One region of the Roseovarius rhodophyticola genome, then DNA from elsewhere that is predicted to be linked to it. Evidence: riboswitches for the same ligand, from Rfam matches in the RefSeq annotation. Region 1 holds a riboswitch; the other holds the start of a gene.

Region 1 (7,553 bases):
ATCTTCGGCCCAGGCACGATACCCGTCCCAGCGCCACAGATCCCCTTCGGTACTGACCAGCCGCTGGCCGGGCTTGAGGTCTGACTGAAGCTTGGCCCCTTCGTCCGGATCAACCAAACCAATTTGCGAAATACGTCGGGCCAAAACACCCGGAACGGTGACAAAGTCGCTGAGTGCCGGAACGCCCTTTGGCAGGGCTTGTGCGGATGAATACTGCGACAGGTTCACCCAGCCAGACGGGCCATCGCTCTCAACAGCCGGAGCGCGCAAATCATCCGCCAAAGCTGCACCCAGAGCCTTCTCGTACCCTGCATTGACCTGCACCATGTCGACGATCTGACCACCCTCAGCGGTGTCGCGCTCCAGAAGTCGTGCCAAAGCCGATGCCTCAGCCGAAAGCGCATTGACCTCGCCTTCTGCCTCCGAACGTTCGGCGCGTGCTTCCGCTTCGCGCGCCTGTGCATCAGCCCGCGCTTCATCCGCTGCAGTCAGCGCTTGCTCTGCTGCGACGGCGGCCGAAGCAGCTTCGGTTTCTGCTTTTTGGGCTGTTTCAAACTGTTCCGATGCCTCAGCAACCGCGGCTTCTGCGGCCTGTGCGGCGTCTTTCGCGTGGGTCGCTTGGTCCTCAGATTTTTGCAGCGTCGTCTTATGATCTTCCACCAAACGCTGCACAGATTGATGCCGGGCCGCCAACCGTGCGACATCTTCGGTCAGTTGCGACAGGTCGGTTTCCCGTGTCTGCAACACAGCCGCCGCATCCTGCGCTTCCTTTGCAGCCTCGGCCACGCGGTCTTCGTGCCCCTCAGTCGCCTTGGCCAGTTCTTTGGCCTCCCATTCGAGCCGCTCGATGGTCTCGCCCGCGTCGCGGTTGAGATTACCCTCGCGCTCCATATCGAGCTCAAGTTGCTCAATGCGCGCCTGCAAGGTCTCAATGCGATCCTGCGCCGCCTGTTCCTGATCGGCCAGAGTATCGCGACTGACCATCAAGCGCTGCAGAATTGCGGCGGCAATCGCCTCTTCCTCGCGCAGCGGTGGCAAGGCTTCCTCAGCGCGCTGACGCAATTTGGCGGCTTCACGTGCCGCGGCCTCGGCGCGACCAGCCTCTGCCGTGCGCTCTGTCAACTCCTGCTCAGCAGTGGCCCGCACGACATCGGCCTCTTTCCAACGCCGGTATAGCAACAGACCCTCGGCCTGCCGCAGCTCTTCCCCAATTTGGCGATAGCGCATGGCCTGCTTGGCCTGTCGCGCCAACTGCGCCAATTGTCCGGCAAGCTGTTCAATGACATCATCCACGCGGGTCAGATTCGTTTCTGCCCCCTTCAGCTTCAATTCGGCCTCATGCCGCCGCTGATAGAGGCCCGAAATCCCCGCCGCTTCCTCAAGAATACGCCGACGCGCCGTGGGTTTGGCATTGATCAACTCTGAAATCTGACCTTGCCGGACCAGGGCCGGGGAATGCGCACCCGTCGACGCATCGGCAAAGAGCATCTGAACATCACGCGCCCGCACATCCTTGCCGTTCACCTTATAGGCGCTGCCCACGTCCCGGGTGATCCGGCGCACGATCTCAAGATGATCGGCATCGTTGAACCCCTGCGGGGCAAGGCGCTCGGAATTGTCGATATGGATGCTGACCTCTGCAAAGTTGCGCGCGGGCCGCGTTGCCGCACCGGCAAAAATCACATCTTCCATGCCCGAACCACGCATCGAGGTGGGTCGGTTTTCTCCCATAACCCAACGCAACGCCTCAAGCAGGTTCGACTTGCCACAGCCGTTTGGCCCAACCACACCGGTCAAACCATCCGAGATGAACAGGTCGGTCGGATCCACAAAACTTTTGAAGCCTGTCAATCTGAGCTTGGAAAACTGCACGCGTGTCGATCCCTCTTACCTGGCCGATCTGGTTTTATAAGTGATTCCAGCCTTGGAAGCATATGGAACGCCAGCCGGAGCCATGGAGTCAACGCAAAACCCCTGTATGTGGCTATACTCTGCCAGTTATCCACAAGATATTGAATAAACCTTAAGAAAGCTTCGGCGAGAAATGCCGCTCAAAAGCTGCTGGAGGTCGGAATCTTTCTTGACGGGGCGTGTGGTCAGTCTCATACCAGAGAGGCAAGGTTCCCCGCGCAATGTGCAAAGCACTGGGGATGAAACTGGGAATGACGTGACAGCGGACCCATTCAGGGCGCCAAATCGTCAGCCGCCCCCGCGACTGTAAGCGGAGAGCACCCATCGCAGCGCCACTGGGATGACCCCGGGAAGGCCGATGGATGCACCGACCCGCGAGCCAGGAGACCGGCCTTCGTAGAACCTAATTCAACGGCTCGGGTGAGAGCCGTAAAAGGAGACAAACTATGACGACCCTGGTAAAATCCACCTCCAGATCCTCTGTCTTGCCAATCGTGGCGGCTCTGGTTTTGGGCTTTGGCATCATCACCGTTGCCGGACATGTCCAAGCCGCAGCTCTGCACGATGCGGCTCATGATGTGCGCCACGCAACTGGCTTTCCCTGCCACTAAGCCATGTTTCAGAAAATTCTGACCAGCGCGCTGTTCGCTGGCTTCTGCGCAGGGCTGCTGGCAGCCGTGTTGCAGTTCGTATTCGTGCAACCTGTGTTGCTCCATGCCGAACTCTATGAGGGCGGTGATCTGGTGCATTTCGGGGCTGACCCTGTGACTGCGCACCCCGAACTTCCCGGCTTTGACGCCATGCGGGATGGGCTGAGTGTCCTCTTCTCAGCGCTAATATACGTCGGGTATGCGCTTATCCTCGTGGCCGCCATGGCTATGGCAGCAGAGCGCGACATCCAAATCGACGCGCGCAAAGGGCTGCTGTGGGGCATCGCCGGATTCGTTACGTTCCACTTTGCTCCAGCATTCTCGATGCCTCCCGAGGTTCCCGGTGTTGCAGCAGCAGATGTTGGGCTTCGGCAAATCTGGTGGTGGTCAACGGTCACTGCAACCGGGATTGGCCTGATGCTCTTAGCCTTTGGATCCAACTGGGTGGCTTGGGGCGCTGGATTTGCGCTTATCTTGGCACCACATATTTGGGGCGCGCCGCATCCTGATACCCTGATTGGACCGGTTCCACCTGAAATTGCCGCGCTCTTTGCCAGCCGCGCGCTTGGTGTTGGGCTGATAGTTTGGGCGATTCTTGGCGCACTTGCAGGCTACTTCTGGCAAAGTGAAAACCAGGAAGAAGCCATTGCATAATCTTTCTGTCCCGGCGTTGCGTAGCGCCGGGATTTGTTTGAAAGGGTTCTGAAATGCCAAAGACGATCATTTTTCTGATCATCGGACTGTTCTTTGGAACAGGTATTGGGTTTCTCATCGCTGCCACAAGCGGCGCACAGCTCGAAGGGCATGAACATGGGTCTGCCGTGCATGACCACAGCGCGCATGATCATGGCGGACACGAAGGCATGGACCACTCGAAGATGACAGACGTGTCTGACAAGCCACCGACCCTTAGCGTTGTGTTACATCCAGATGGCCCCCAAAGCCGCAATCTTGAGATTGTGACCACGAATTTCGAATTTGACCCGGTCGGCGTCAACGGCGAGCATGAGCCGGGGAAAGGGCATGCGCATGTTTACATCAACGATGTGAAAATCACCCGTGCCTATGCACCGTGGTTGCAACTTTCTGCCTTGCCCAAGGGTGAACACACCCTGCGCGTGACGCTAAATGCCAATGATCATTCGCATCTGGCCGTCAATGGTGAGCCGCTCGAAGTAATCAAATCCTTTGTGATCGAATGAGAACTTACGCTGGCACCCGGCCCACGAGGCAATGTCTCAGACGCCCAGCCGGTCGTGCGTCTTCGATCCAACCATCAGGCATGTCCATGTACATCTTTGCGAAAGCCAAAGTATCGGCCAAGTCCCGATCAGGATCGATATCACCAAAGAGATACGTGGCCTTACCCGCAGCCGAAAACGCGACGGAAAGTGCCCGCGCGCAATTCGACATGCAGATGTGGTCCTGTACCTCAAAGGTCAGTCCGTGCTCTGCGATGGCAACTCGCAACATCTCAGCGAACGCAGGTCCATCCACGCCTTCACAAGATGAACAAACCACAATTCGGTGCATCGGCATTTCCTCTCAAATCGCCGATAGGCCATGGCAGCAGCACTGACAAGCCCTTCAAGGAGAACACCATGCAGTCGAAAATTCCCGCAACTGTCGTCACCGGGTTTCTTGGAGCCGGCAAGACCACCCTCATCCGCCATATGCTGGAAAACGCAAACGGGCGCCGCATTGCTTTGATCATCAATGAGTTCGGCGACCTTGGCGTCGATGGTGGCATCCTGAAGGGCTGCGGTATCGAAGGTTGTGCCGAGGAAGACGTGATGGAGCTATCAAACGGCTGCATCTGCTGCACCGTGGCTGAGGATTTCATTCCAACGCTTGAAAAACTGCTCGACCGCCCAGATGCACCAGACCACATCGTGATCGAAACCTCCGGACTGGCCCTGCCCCAGCCTTTGGTCCGTGCCTTTAGCTGGCCAGAGATTTCCACCCGCGTGACCGTGGACGGCGTTGTGACCGTGGTCGATGGCAAGGCCGTTTCCGAGGGCCGGTTTGCCCATGACGTGGCCGCTGTCGACGCTCAGCGTGCTCAGGACGAAAACCTAGACCATGAAACACCGCTGTCAGAGCTTTTTGAAGATCAGGTCTCCTGTGCTGATATGATCGTCGTGAACAAATCCGACCTTCTGGGAGCGGATGAGGCCAACACATTGGTGGGTCAGCTGCGCTCTGAAAGCCGCGATGGCGTTCAGGTGGTGAAATCCACTATGGGTGCGCTGCCTGTGGATGTGCTGCTGGGTCAGGGCGTCGGTGCCGAGACGGACATGGACGCCCGCCATGAACATCACCACCATCATCATGACGATGATCACCACGACGACCATGACCATCATCACCACGATCACGACCACGATGCGTTTGAATCGTTTGTCGTCACCCGGTCTGAGATCAGCGATCCAAATGCTTTTGCCGAACAGGTGGCGGACGTGATCCGCACGCATGATATCCTGCGCCTCAAGGGTTTCGCGGCGGTATTGGGGAAACCCATGCGGCTCACCTTGCAGGCTGTCGGCCCCCGCGTGGAAACTTATTTCGACCGTCCCTTTGGCGCAGAGGCCCGCGAAACAAGGTTGGTGGTCATCGGCCAATCGGGACTTGACCGTGCGGCCATTGAAAAAGCGCTGGCCGCGTGACGCTCATTATTGAACCAGCGGATCCACGCACGGATGGCCCACGTGCGCTGCTCGAAGCAAGCCACGACCTGATGCGCACCAACTTTCCGCCCGAGGACAACTATTTCCTCGACATTGATGATCTGTGCGAGCCGGATGTCTATTTCTTTGCCGCCCGCATTGGCGACACCACACTGGGCACAGGGGCGCTGGCTGCAAAGGATGACTATGGCGAGGTGAAGTCGATGTTCACTGCCGACGGCGCACGCGGCAAAGGTGTGGCCGCAGCCCTTTTGCGTCAGATCGAGGATCAGGCGCGTGCACTCAACCTGCCTGTTCTGCGCCTGGAAACCGCAGAACTGCTATCCGCAGCCATGCGTTTATACGAGCGCCACGGTTTTACCCGTTGCGATATCTTTGGCGACTACAGACCCAATGAAACCTCGGTCTTTATGGAAAAGCCGTTAACCTGATGCATTTGCTTGCCGCCACACCCGGAGCGATTGATGACGGGAAAGAACCCGTCGATCTAAACCAGAGTCCGGCTGAGGTCATATTTATCTCTGCCGCAGATACTGAACTTGCCGCCTTGTCCGAAGCACGCGCTGAAATGGAAGCTGCGCCAAGCCTCAGGCTTGCAAATCTCACTCACCTGCAACACCCGATGTCTGTCGACCTGCATCTGGATACATGTGCGACGAAATCCCGCCTGGTCGTCGCTCGTGTTCTGGGAGGGGTCGGATACTGGAAATACGGGGCCGAACAATATGCCGCACGCCTGCATGAGGCCGAAGTAAAGCTGGCGCTTTTGCCCGGTGACGACAAACCGGATGACGACCTGCGCAGCCTGTCAACAGTTTCTGACGCCGACTACGACGCGCTTTGGGCTTATCTGGTTGAGGGAGGCCCGGCAAACACCGCAAATTTCCTAAGCTATGTAAACACCATGCTGAATGGCGGTGAAAAACCTGCCGCCGCTTCCCCGCTCTTGCGCGCGGGCGTCTACTGGCCTGGAAGTGGTCTGGCTGATCTCAAAACGGCGCAAGATGCGTGGGCCAAAAACGCACCCATTGTGCCAATCATCTTTTATCGCGCCTTGGTCCAGGGCGCAGGCCTCAATCCCATAAACCGGCTCACCCGGTCCCTGTTGCGGGCCGGCTTGAACCCGCTGCCCGTTTTTGTCGCCTCCCTGAAAGACCCGGTCTCGGTCGCCACGCTTGATCAGCTGTTCCTGGCCGCAGCGCCAAGCGTGATCCTCAACGCCACGTCCTTTGCGGTGGGGTCCCCACATGCCGGAGATGACAGTCCGACAAACCCGCTTGCCATGCCGTCGGCCAACGGCGCACCAGTGTTTCAGACCGTTCTGGCCGGGTCCTCAGAAGAGGCATGGGCCGAAGGGCTCACAGGCCTCAGTGCCCGTGACATCGCCATGAACGTGGCCCTGCCCGAGGTCGATGGCCGCATCCTGTCCCGCGCCATCAGCTTCAAGGGTGAAGCATTTTACGATGACGCTACTCAATGCCCAATTGCCACGTACCATGCGCAAGGCAACCGGATTGAATTTGTGACTGCGCTGGCCAAAAACTGCGCCACATTGCGCCAGACCCCTGCCACTGACCGTAAAGTCGCACTTGTCCTTGCTAACTACCCGAACAAGGACGGGCGCCTCGCCAATGGCGTGGGCTTGGATACGCCTGCGGGCACTGTCCACGTATTGGCTCTGCTCAAGAACGCAGGCTACCAGATTGACCAGGCCCCTGAGGATAGCGATACACTGATGCAGGCCATAATGAATGGCCCTACGAACTGGCTCACAGATCGCGCCGATAAATCAGGCGGCGAAACCCTCCCCCTCGACACGTATCTCGAATATTTCAACGCCCTGCCCTGGGCGCTCAAGGGAAAGATCACCGATCGCTGGGGCACGCCAGAAGAAGACCCATTCTTCTTGCCGGAAATATCCCCGCCGGAGGCACCCGCCGCAGGCGGGTTCAAACTCTCTGTTCTGACCTATGGCAACGCGGTTGTCGGCATTCAACCTGCTCGCGGGTACAATATTGATCCCACCGATACGTACCACTCACCTGACCTTGTCCCACCGCACAACTACCTCGCCTTCTACTTCTGGATACGTCACCATTTTGGCGCGCAGGCCATTGTGCATATGGGCAAACACGGCAATCTGGAGTGGCTTCCGGGCAAAGCGCTGGCGCTCTCTGAGACCTGCTGGCCCGAGGCCATCTTCGGCCCCACACCACATATCTACCCCTTCATCGTGAATGACCCCGGAGAAGGCACTCAGGCCAAGCGCCGCGCACAGGCGGTGATCGTCGATCACCTGACCCCG
Region 2 (7,553 bases), 1.8 Mb from region 1:
TGGCCTCTGAAAACCAACGCGAAAACTGCGGTCACCGCGATCGAAATAGGTGCAGGATTTGCCGATGGCAACCTTGCACTCCGGCCCGCCCTGTCCTGGGGGCGAGGGTTGAGCTTTGGAGAACGCTCCGGTTGGATCGCGGTCGACATGCGAGGCTTGATTTACGAACAGGCGACCGGGCTGCTGGAGACCGATTTCACCTTTGGTTTGAAACCAGGCCGCCGCAGCACCCTGATCCTGCAGCTGCAAAGCGGAGTGCCCAGCGATTCTGAACCTTACGCCCGTATCGCACCCTCTTTTGTTTACGAAACAAAGCCCGGCCACCACCTAGAACTTGGGACCACAGCCGGGCTTTTGAACAGCGATGATTTCAGGATCAAGCTTGGGCTCTGGCTTCGGTTTTAGGCCATGTGTCAGATTGGATCATCAATCCGTACCCGCATCAGGACCGTACCCATTACCGCCTTTTCCCATCGCAGGTTGATCTGATCGTTCCCGGCCCCTTGTGCCGTTTCGCAATAAGGCTGCCCGTAGTAGATCGCGTTCACCGTATCGCGCACCGCCCCTTCCGGGGTCACAGATTCGACCGTTTGCGCCCAGGCTTCAAAGGGCAGATTGGGATGTGGTTCTACCACCCAGGTGGCCTGCACGCTGGCCTCTGTGTGGCGCAGAACAAGCGGGTTTTCCACATGATTGTTCACATTGAAGAAGCCATTGTCTTCAAAATGAATATTGCGGAATTTGTCAAAGTTCAGTGGCGCGAAGCTTGTATCGACCCCCTCGAACCGATCAATCACACCGTCCACAAGCCGCACGGTGTTGCCCGTCACCGTAAGACCGTTGATGAAATGCCCCGGCCCGTAGGGTTTGACGATCAGAAAGTTGAACGATGGCGCGCTGCTTTGGCTCAAGAACACATTGCCGGTGATCGACAGGGCGCTGAAGGAAAACTCAGAGCTGAAATCTGGTGTGGCGTCATATTCGTTGCCCCATTCGATGGAACAGCTGTCGATATAGTTGCCCGTGATCGAGCCGCGATTATTGGTGCGTGCAAGGACGATACCCGCGCTGCGTGGGCCGGGGTCGGCGCTGTCACCCTGGAAAATATGATTGCCGATGATGATGCTCGATGAGCCTGCCAGAACTGCGAAATGCAGGAAATGCGACGCGCGGCAATGGCGGATTTTCACGTCATTGGCGTTGCAATTGAGCGCAATCGCCTGCCGCTCGGTGACAAGCTTTGAGCTTTCGTTGGTGGAGAAATTGCACCGATCAACCAATAGACCTTGATCGCCCTCCCCATGGCTGGTGATGCCGCGATTGAGCGGGTTGGTGAAAAAGCAATCGCGGAAGTGGTTCGCCGTTCCGGCTGGCGGCAGAAGGATACCACTGCAATCGTCCCCGCACTGGAATTCAATATTCGAGACAGACATCTTAGATATCTGATCAAAGCCGCTGAAATCCCACATGTATTTGAAGCGCCGGAAGGTGAATGTCTGTGTGCCTTCGGCATCATAAAGCGGCTCGCTCAGTGTCAGTGTCTGCGCCCCGACATTCTTGTCACGGACATAAACCTCGCGTCCTACACCATTGCCTTCGACCAGGGATCCCACGAGAATGTTGGCCACGTTCGCGACACCAGAGAGTGTCTTGGAATTCCCCGCCGAATACGTCGCCAGTGAGGTGACGACCTCCGTATCCCAATTGGCACCAGGGAAGACAGAAAACTGACCATTCTTGATCACGTGGCGTGATGCGTAGAAGGTTTTGTTCGAGACCGCTGCCTGCATATCCACCGGCGCGCGTAGCGCCACCTTGCGCCCCTTGAGGTCAAGCTCAACATGGCCCGGATTGTTCAAAAGCGCTTGATAGGCTTTCTTGAACGCAAGCTCGGTGTCTCCGCCAAAGGCATCCACGTAGCTTGGAAAATCGAAGTTCTTGGTCAGAGACAGGATTTTGTCATCTGCCATAGTGACCTGACCTTCAAAGCGCACAGGGCTTTGAAATGTGACGCTGTCCCCCAACAGATATGTGCCTGACGGGATCAAAACCTCACGCCCTGCCGCCACCGCATCTGCCGCTTCAAACGCAGGTTGGTCATCGGTGCTGCCATCCCCAACAGCGCCAAAATCGCGTACATCAACACGGGATTGAATATCGCGCAGGAAAACGTTGGAAATGTCCACGATTTCAATGTCATCAACGCGCACGACACCACCATTGCCCCCGGTGAGATCCAACCCGAAATGGCCATAAAGCGGTTCAGTGCCCCAGGGCATGTCCACGCCACCCCGCGCACCGCTGCCGACAATGGCTGAGAGCTCGACCACCTCACCATAGCTGGTCAGCGCGACGGAGGATCCGGTTTCGGTTAACCCGGCCACATGCGCGCCGCCCGGACCACCCGCCCAACCGGCCACGCGGACATTTGGAAGATTGCCGGAGATCGCCTTGATCCTCACTTTGATCTGAAGATACACGCCAGGCAGCAAAGGCGTTTCTCCCATGTAACGCAGTTTTTGCACTGCATCGGTTTTCTGAAGCTCCAGCGCCCCTGCAAAATCCTGATCTGCGGGAACAAAAGCCGCATTGGCCGCGTTGTCATATGTGGCCGAGCCAGGCGTGCCATCCTCGCTTGACCACATATCCAGCCCGTTCGCAAAGGCAGGCGGCTGAAAGACAATACCGTCAGTGATGGCTTTGTTCATGAGTTCCCCTTTCTGGACCCGAAGCACATGTGCCGACCGGGTGTCACAAGATTTACCAATCCTTGGCGCAGGGGTTTAGACCCGCGCCGTTCAGGCAAGAGGAAGTAGAAGCTTGGGATTAATGAGGTCTCACAGCACCGTCACGGTGCGGTGTCTTGTGCTCGCACTATGCAACACCACCTTGGACAAGGCGATCAGCCAACCGGGCATAGGCTTCAGCCACCGCCCCCTCGCCCAGAGCCACAGGCTGGCCCGCGTCGCCGCTCAACCGTGTCTCAAGATCGATCGGCAAAGCCGCGAGCAGCGGCACGCCAAGGCGTTCGGCTTCATCAGCAACACCGCCATGACCAAAGATTTCAGTTTCTTCGCCGCAATGAGGACAATGAAACAACGACATGTTTTCGATCAGCCCGAGGATTGGCGTCTTCAGCGTCTGGAACATATCTATGGCCTTGCGTGCGTCGAGTAAGGCCACGTCTTGCGGCGTAGACACCACAATCGCTCCGGTGGGTGCAGCACGTTGACATAAAGTGACCTGCACATCGCCGGTTCCAGGCGGCAAATCGACGATCAGAACATCCAAATCGCCCCAGTCCACCTGACTCATCATCTGTTGCAAGGCCCCCATCAGCATCGGACCACGCCAAATCACCGCCTTGTCCGCCTCCATCATCGACCCGATGGACATCATTTTCACGCCATGCGCCTGCAACGGCGTGATCACCTTGCCATCAGGGCTGGCCGCGCGTGCATTCACTCCCATCATACGAGGCTGGCTTGGGCCATGGATGTCAGCGTCAAGCAGACCCACCTTTTGACCCGCCTTTGCCAGGGCCACAGCCAGGTTAGAGGACACGGTGGATTTGCCCACGCCGCCCTTCCCGCTTGCGATGGCGAGAATGGACCGTACGCTCGCCGGGCGGATTGACCGATCTCCACCCTTGGGATGCCCGCCAATCTTGAGCTGCGGTGCCGGCGCTTCGGCGCCCCCTTCATGCGCCGTGAGCGCCACCGTTGCTGCGTCCACGCCATCCACGGCCAGCACCGCACGTTCCGCTGCGGCACGCAAAGGCTCCATATGCTGTGCGACCTGTGCCGATGGGGCCTCAATCACAAAACGCAAATGGCCTGCATCGATTCGCATTGCACGCACCATGTCACGGCTGATCAACGTGCCCCCATCGGGCAACTCCAACTGTTCCAGCTGGGCACGCACCTGTTTCAGCACATCTGACATGTTCAAACTCCGCCTCATTTCTTGGCATATAGTGATAGTTTATTCTCACGCGGCAAGATTGGTTTCCTCAATGGCATCAATTTCACCACATTGCCTAAAATTAAATCATTGTTTTCATGCATTTTCTGCATAGCTGCATTGCAGCAAAAAACTATTGTGCAGTCGCAGCATTACACTATCTTGATAGTCAAGCGAGCAGTCAAACACAGGCTGCACTCTTGGGAATTCGGGCGCCTACTCCTCCTCCCTGGCGTCTGGATTAACGTCACATCCTGGCTCAACAGGATGACGTTTGAGACGAAACGGCCTTCGGGCCGGAAAAGACACAACGGCTCCTCTCCTCCTCCCTGGAGTCGGACGTGAAGAAACGGCGGCGTCGCTCCTCCTCCCAGACGCCGCCGTTTTTTATTGAGATATCGAAAACTGTACCCTGCACAGGATCAATGCAGGACGCGTGCCTGCCGACCTCGTCGCACCATTGGAGCCATAGGCACGTCCCGCGCTTCACGCAGAACCTCAACAAAGGCACGTGCGGCCGCGCTTGTTGGGTTTTGCACAGATGGATCTCGCAAAGCAGCGCCGACAACTTTGGGCGTTACATCACCGGGATGCGCAAAAACCCATTCCAAAAATCCAAGGCGCGCCATAGCCGCGGCTTCTGAGCCTGTGGCGTCGCAGCGTTCTAACCCGTCTACAATCCGGTTCACTGTCATATTTGATACTCCTCCGGCCACACCCCGGGCCGAAATTGGGGCGGAGAATAGTGCACGCAGCGATATGAGCCCCTGTCTCATCCGCCCGCACCGCCCTCCGCGGTTTGACGTTGAACAAGGCTGGTTTCCGGACTTGGCGGGTTGCGGATGCGACGCCTTCCCGAGGTGGTCTTCCCCAGTGGCCTGATGCCTCATCCCCCATCCTTACCGTTGCGGGGGCAGTGCCGGATTTGCACCGGCTTCCCAATTCTCCACGTAAAACGCGGCACCTTGAGACCTCCAGTGTGTCGCCTGACCTTCAAGAGCACAAGCCCCGAAACCGCCTCGGCATGCGACAAAGACGACCCAAAGAAAAACGCCGGTTAAAAAAACCGGCGTCCGTCTCAATTTATTGCAGCTTGGCTTATTCCGCCGCGAGTTGCGCCATCACCTCGTCCGAGGCCTCAAAATTGGTGGTGACGGTCTGCACATCATCATCATCTTCCAGCGCATCAATCAGCTTCATCAGCTTTTGCATGGCCTCCAGATCAAGCTCCGTCGTCGTCGTGGGTCGCCAGACCAGCTTGGTCTCCTCACTCTCTCCCAATTCCGCCTCCAAGGCGTTTGAGACATCATTCAAATCCGTGTCCGCGCACCAGATGATATGGCCATCCTCACCGCTTTCCACATCTTCTGCACCGGCTTCAATCGCGGCCATCATCACCGTATCGGCATCACCCGCCTCTGCCGGATAGCTCACTGCTCCCTTGCGCTCAAACATAAAGCCAACGGAGCCAGTTTCGCCGAGGTTTCCGCCATGCTTGGTAAAGGTCGACCGCACCGTGCTAGCGGTGCGATTGCGGTTGTCTGTCATCGCCTCAACGATCACCGCAACACCATTGGGGCCATAGCCCTCGTAACGGATTTCTTCGTAATCCTCGCCCTCACCTGCAACAGATTTCTTGATCGCGCGATCAATATTGTCATTGGGCATCGACTGGCTCTTGGCCTGCTTCACTGCAAGACGCAGACGCGGGTTCTTTTCCGGATCCGGATCACCCATCTTGGCCGCGATGGTAATCTCTTTCGACAGCTTAGAGAAAAGCTTGGCGCGGATTTTGTCCTGACGCCCTTTGCGGTGTTGAATATTCGCCCATTTTGAATGGCCGGCCATGGTGGACCTCCACTGATGTTCCTGCTTTGCGCTTTCTATAAGTCACTGACCGCTCAGCGGCAATGCTTGGCCACTTCGCGCTCTCGCAGGCCTGTTTCAACCAAAAGACACCGATCCCGCGCCTCGTAATAATACCCGCGCGCATACCACTGCACGGCTGTCTGCTCACTCCCGTCCGAGACAAGCCACGCCCCTCGCAGATATTTAACTGACCATTTCAGATTGGTCTCTGCATCCAACAGATCACTCGGCTCCCCCCGAAACCCCATACCACGCGCCGTCGCAGGCAGGATTTGCATCATGCCCCAGTAGGGCCCATTGCGCGCTCTGGGGCGGTAGTCGCTCTCTCGCTGTACCACCCGGTGCACAAGCGACCGCGGCACTTCATAAAAATCAGCATACTCATTGATCAATGCCCGTATTTCAGGCGTCTCGTTTGGATAAAGCGGCGGCTCCGGTGGAGTTGCAGGTTCGCTTTCCCGCGCCCCACACGCCGCCACGACCAGAACCATGCCGCACAAAGCCCAAGTCTTCACTGTTCCCAAAATACTCATCTCCCACAGCTCTCCTCAAAGCGGCCAGATAAACGGAATAAGCACGCTCGCCAACACTCCAATGCTCAGGTTAAGCGGAATACCGACCTTCATAAAGTCTGTGAACTTATACCCGCCGGGACCATAAACCAGCGTGTTGGTCTGATAGCCGATGGGCGTGGCAAAACTGGCCGAGGCCGCGACCATAACCGCGATCACCAAAGGCCGCGCGTCCACACCAAGCGCTTCGGCCAGTCCGATGGCAATGGGCGTAACCACAACAGCCACAGCGTTGTTGCTGATCAGTTCGGTCAACACCGAGGTGATCAGGTAAATCGCCCAGATCACCAAAAACGCAGGCAACATGGATAACACAGGCGCAATCGCCTCGACAATCAGCGCGACAGCACCTGACGCCTCCAGGGCTGCCCCCACCGCCAGCATGGAAAAGATCAGCGCCAGAAGACGTCCATCAACAAAGGAAAACGCTTCATCTGCATCAATGCAACGCGCCAGCAGCACCACGGCCAAGGCTACAACTGTGAGGGCGAGAATGGGCGCAACCCCCAAAGCGGCGAGGATCACGATGCCCGCCAAGGCGGCCAGAGCGATTGGCGCATGGCCCCGTCTGTAGGCCCGCGCCGAGGGTTGGCTGACATCCACCAAATCCATCTCGTTGGCCAATCGTTTGATATCCTCCGGCGCCCCTTCGAGCAAAAGCGTATCGCCCACACGCACGATCAACTCATCAAGCTGCATCCCGATGTTTTGGTTCCGCCGGTGCACAGCCAAGGGATAAACCCCAAACCGCCGCCGCAGACGCAAAGACCCAAGGCTGCGTCCAACCATCTTGCACCCGGGCGTGATCAACACCTCAACCGTGCTCGTTTCCACCGCAGAAACCTGATCGACGCGCTTGAGTTCCTTGTTGCGTTGCAGGCTCAGAAGTTCGGTCATCTGCGTCCGCAGCACCACGCGGTCGCCCACCTGCAACTCAACGCCCTTCAAATTGCGCCGCAATGACAGGTCCCCCCGGATCACGTCAATCAGTCTCACACCATCGCGTTTGAAAAGTAGAACACCAGTCACTTCGCGGCCAATCAGGTTGCTCTCAGGCGGGATCACCGCCTCAGTGAAAAACTTCATCTTCGAGCGATCCGAGAGCATATCCGCCATGCTTTCCCGGTCAGGCAACAGCCGCGGTGCAAT

Evidence for each region. Region 1 has a riboswitch for cobalamin ahead of RZS32_RS10325 (CbtB domain-containing protein). Riboswitches for the same ligand answer to the same signal wherever they lie in the genome.
Region 2: another riboswitch for cobalamin. It lies ahead of RZS32_RS01050 (hypothetical protein); the one in region 1 lies ahead of RZS32_RS10325 (CbtB domain-containing protein).

What each region holds. Positions count from the first base shown of each region.
Region 1 covers NZ_CP146606.1:2,041,431-2,048,983, reverse strand. Annotated here, with positions in the region: gene smc (chromosome segregation protein SMC) at 1-1,872, opposite strand, end outside; cobalamin riboswitch at 2,103-2,321, shown strand; gene RZS32_RS10325 (CbtB domain-containing protein) at 2,358-2,522, shown strand; gene RZS32_RS10320 (CbtA family protein) at 2,526-3,215, shown strand; gene RZS32_RS10315 (hypothetical protein) at 3,269-3,763, shown strand; gene RZS32_RS10310 (DUF1636 domain-containing protein) at 3,768-4,094, opposite strand; gene cobW (cobalamin biosynthesis protein CobW) at 4,163-5,227, shown strand; gene RZS32_RS10300 (GNAT family N-acetyltransferase) at 5,224-5,679, shown strand; partial or broken gene cobN (cobaltochelatase subunit CobN) at 5,679-7,553, shown strand, end outside.
Region 2 covers NZ_CP146606.1:194,990-202,542, forward strand. Annotated here, with positions in the region: gene RZS32_RS01035 (hypothetical protein) at 1-405, shown strand, start outside; gene RZS32_RS01040 (glycosyl hydrolase family 28-related protein) at 414-2,708, opposite strand; gene RZS32_RS01045 (Mrp/NBP35 family ATP-binding protein) at 2,875-3,945, opposite strand; gene RZS32_RS01050 (hypothetical protein) at 4,386-4,658, opposite strand; cobalamin riboswitch at 4,760-4,946, opposite strand; gene RZS32_RS01055 (YebC/PmpR family DNA-binding transcriptional regulator) at 5,062-5,811, opposite strand; gene RZS32_RS01060 (lytic transglycosylase domain-containing protein) at 5,865-6,365, opposite strand; gene RZS32_RS01065 (SLC13 family permease) at 6,381-7,553, opposite strand, start outside.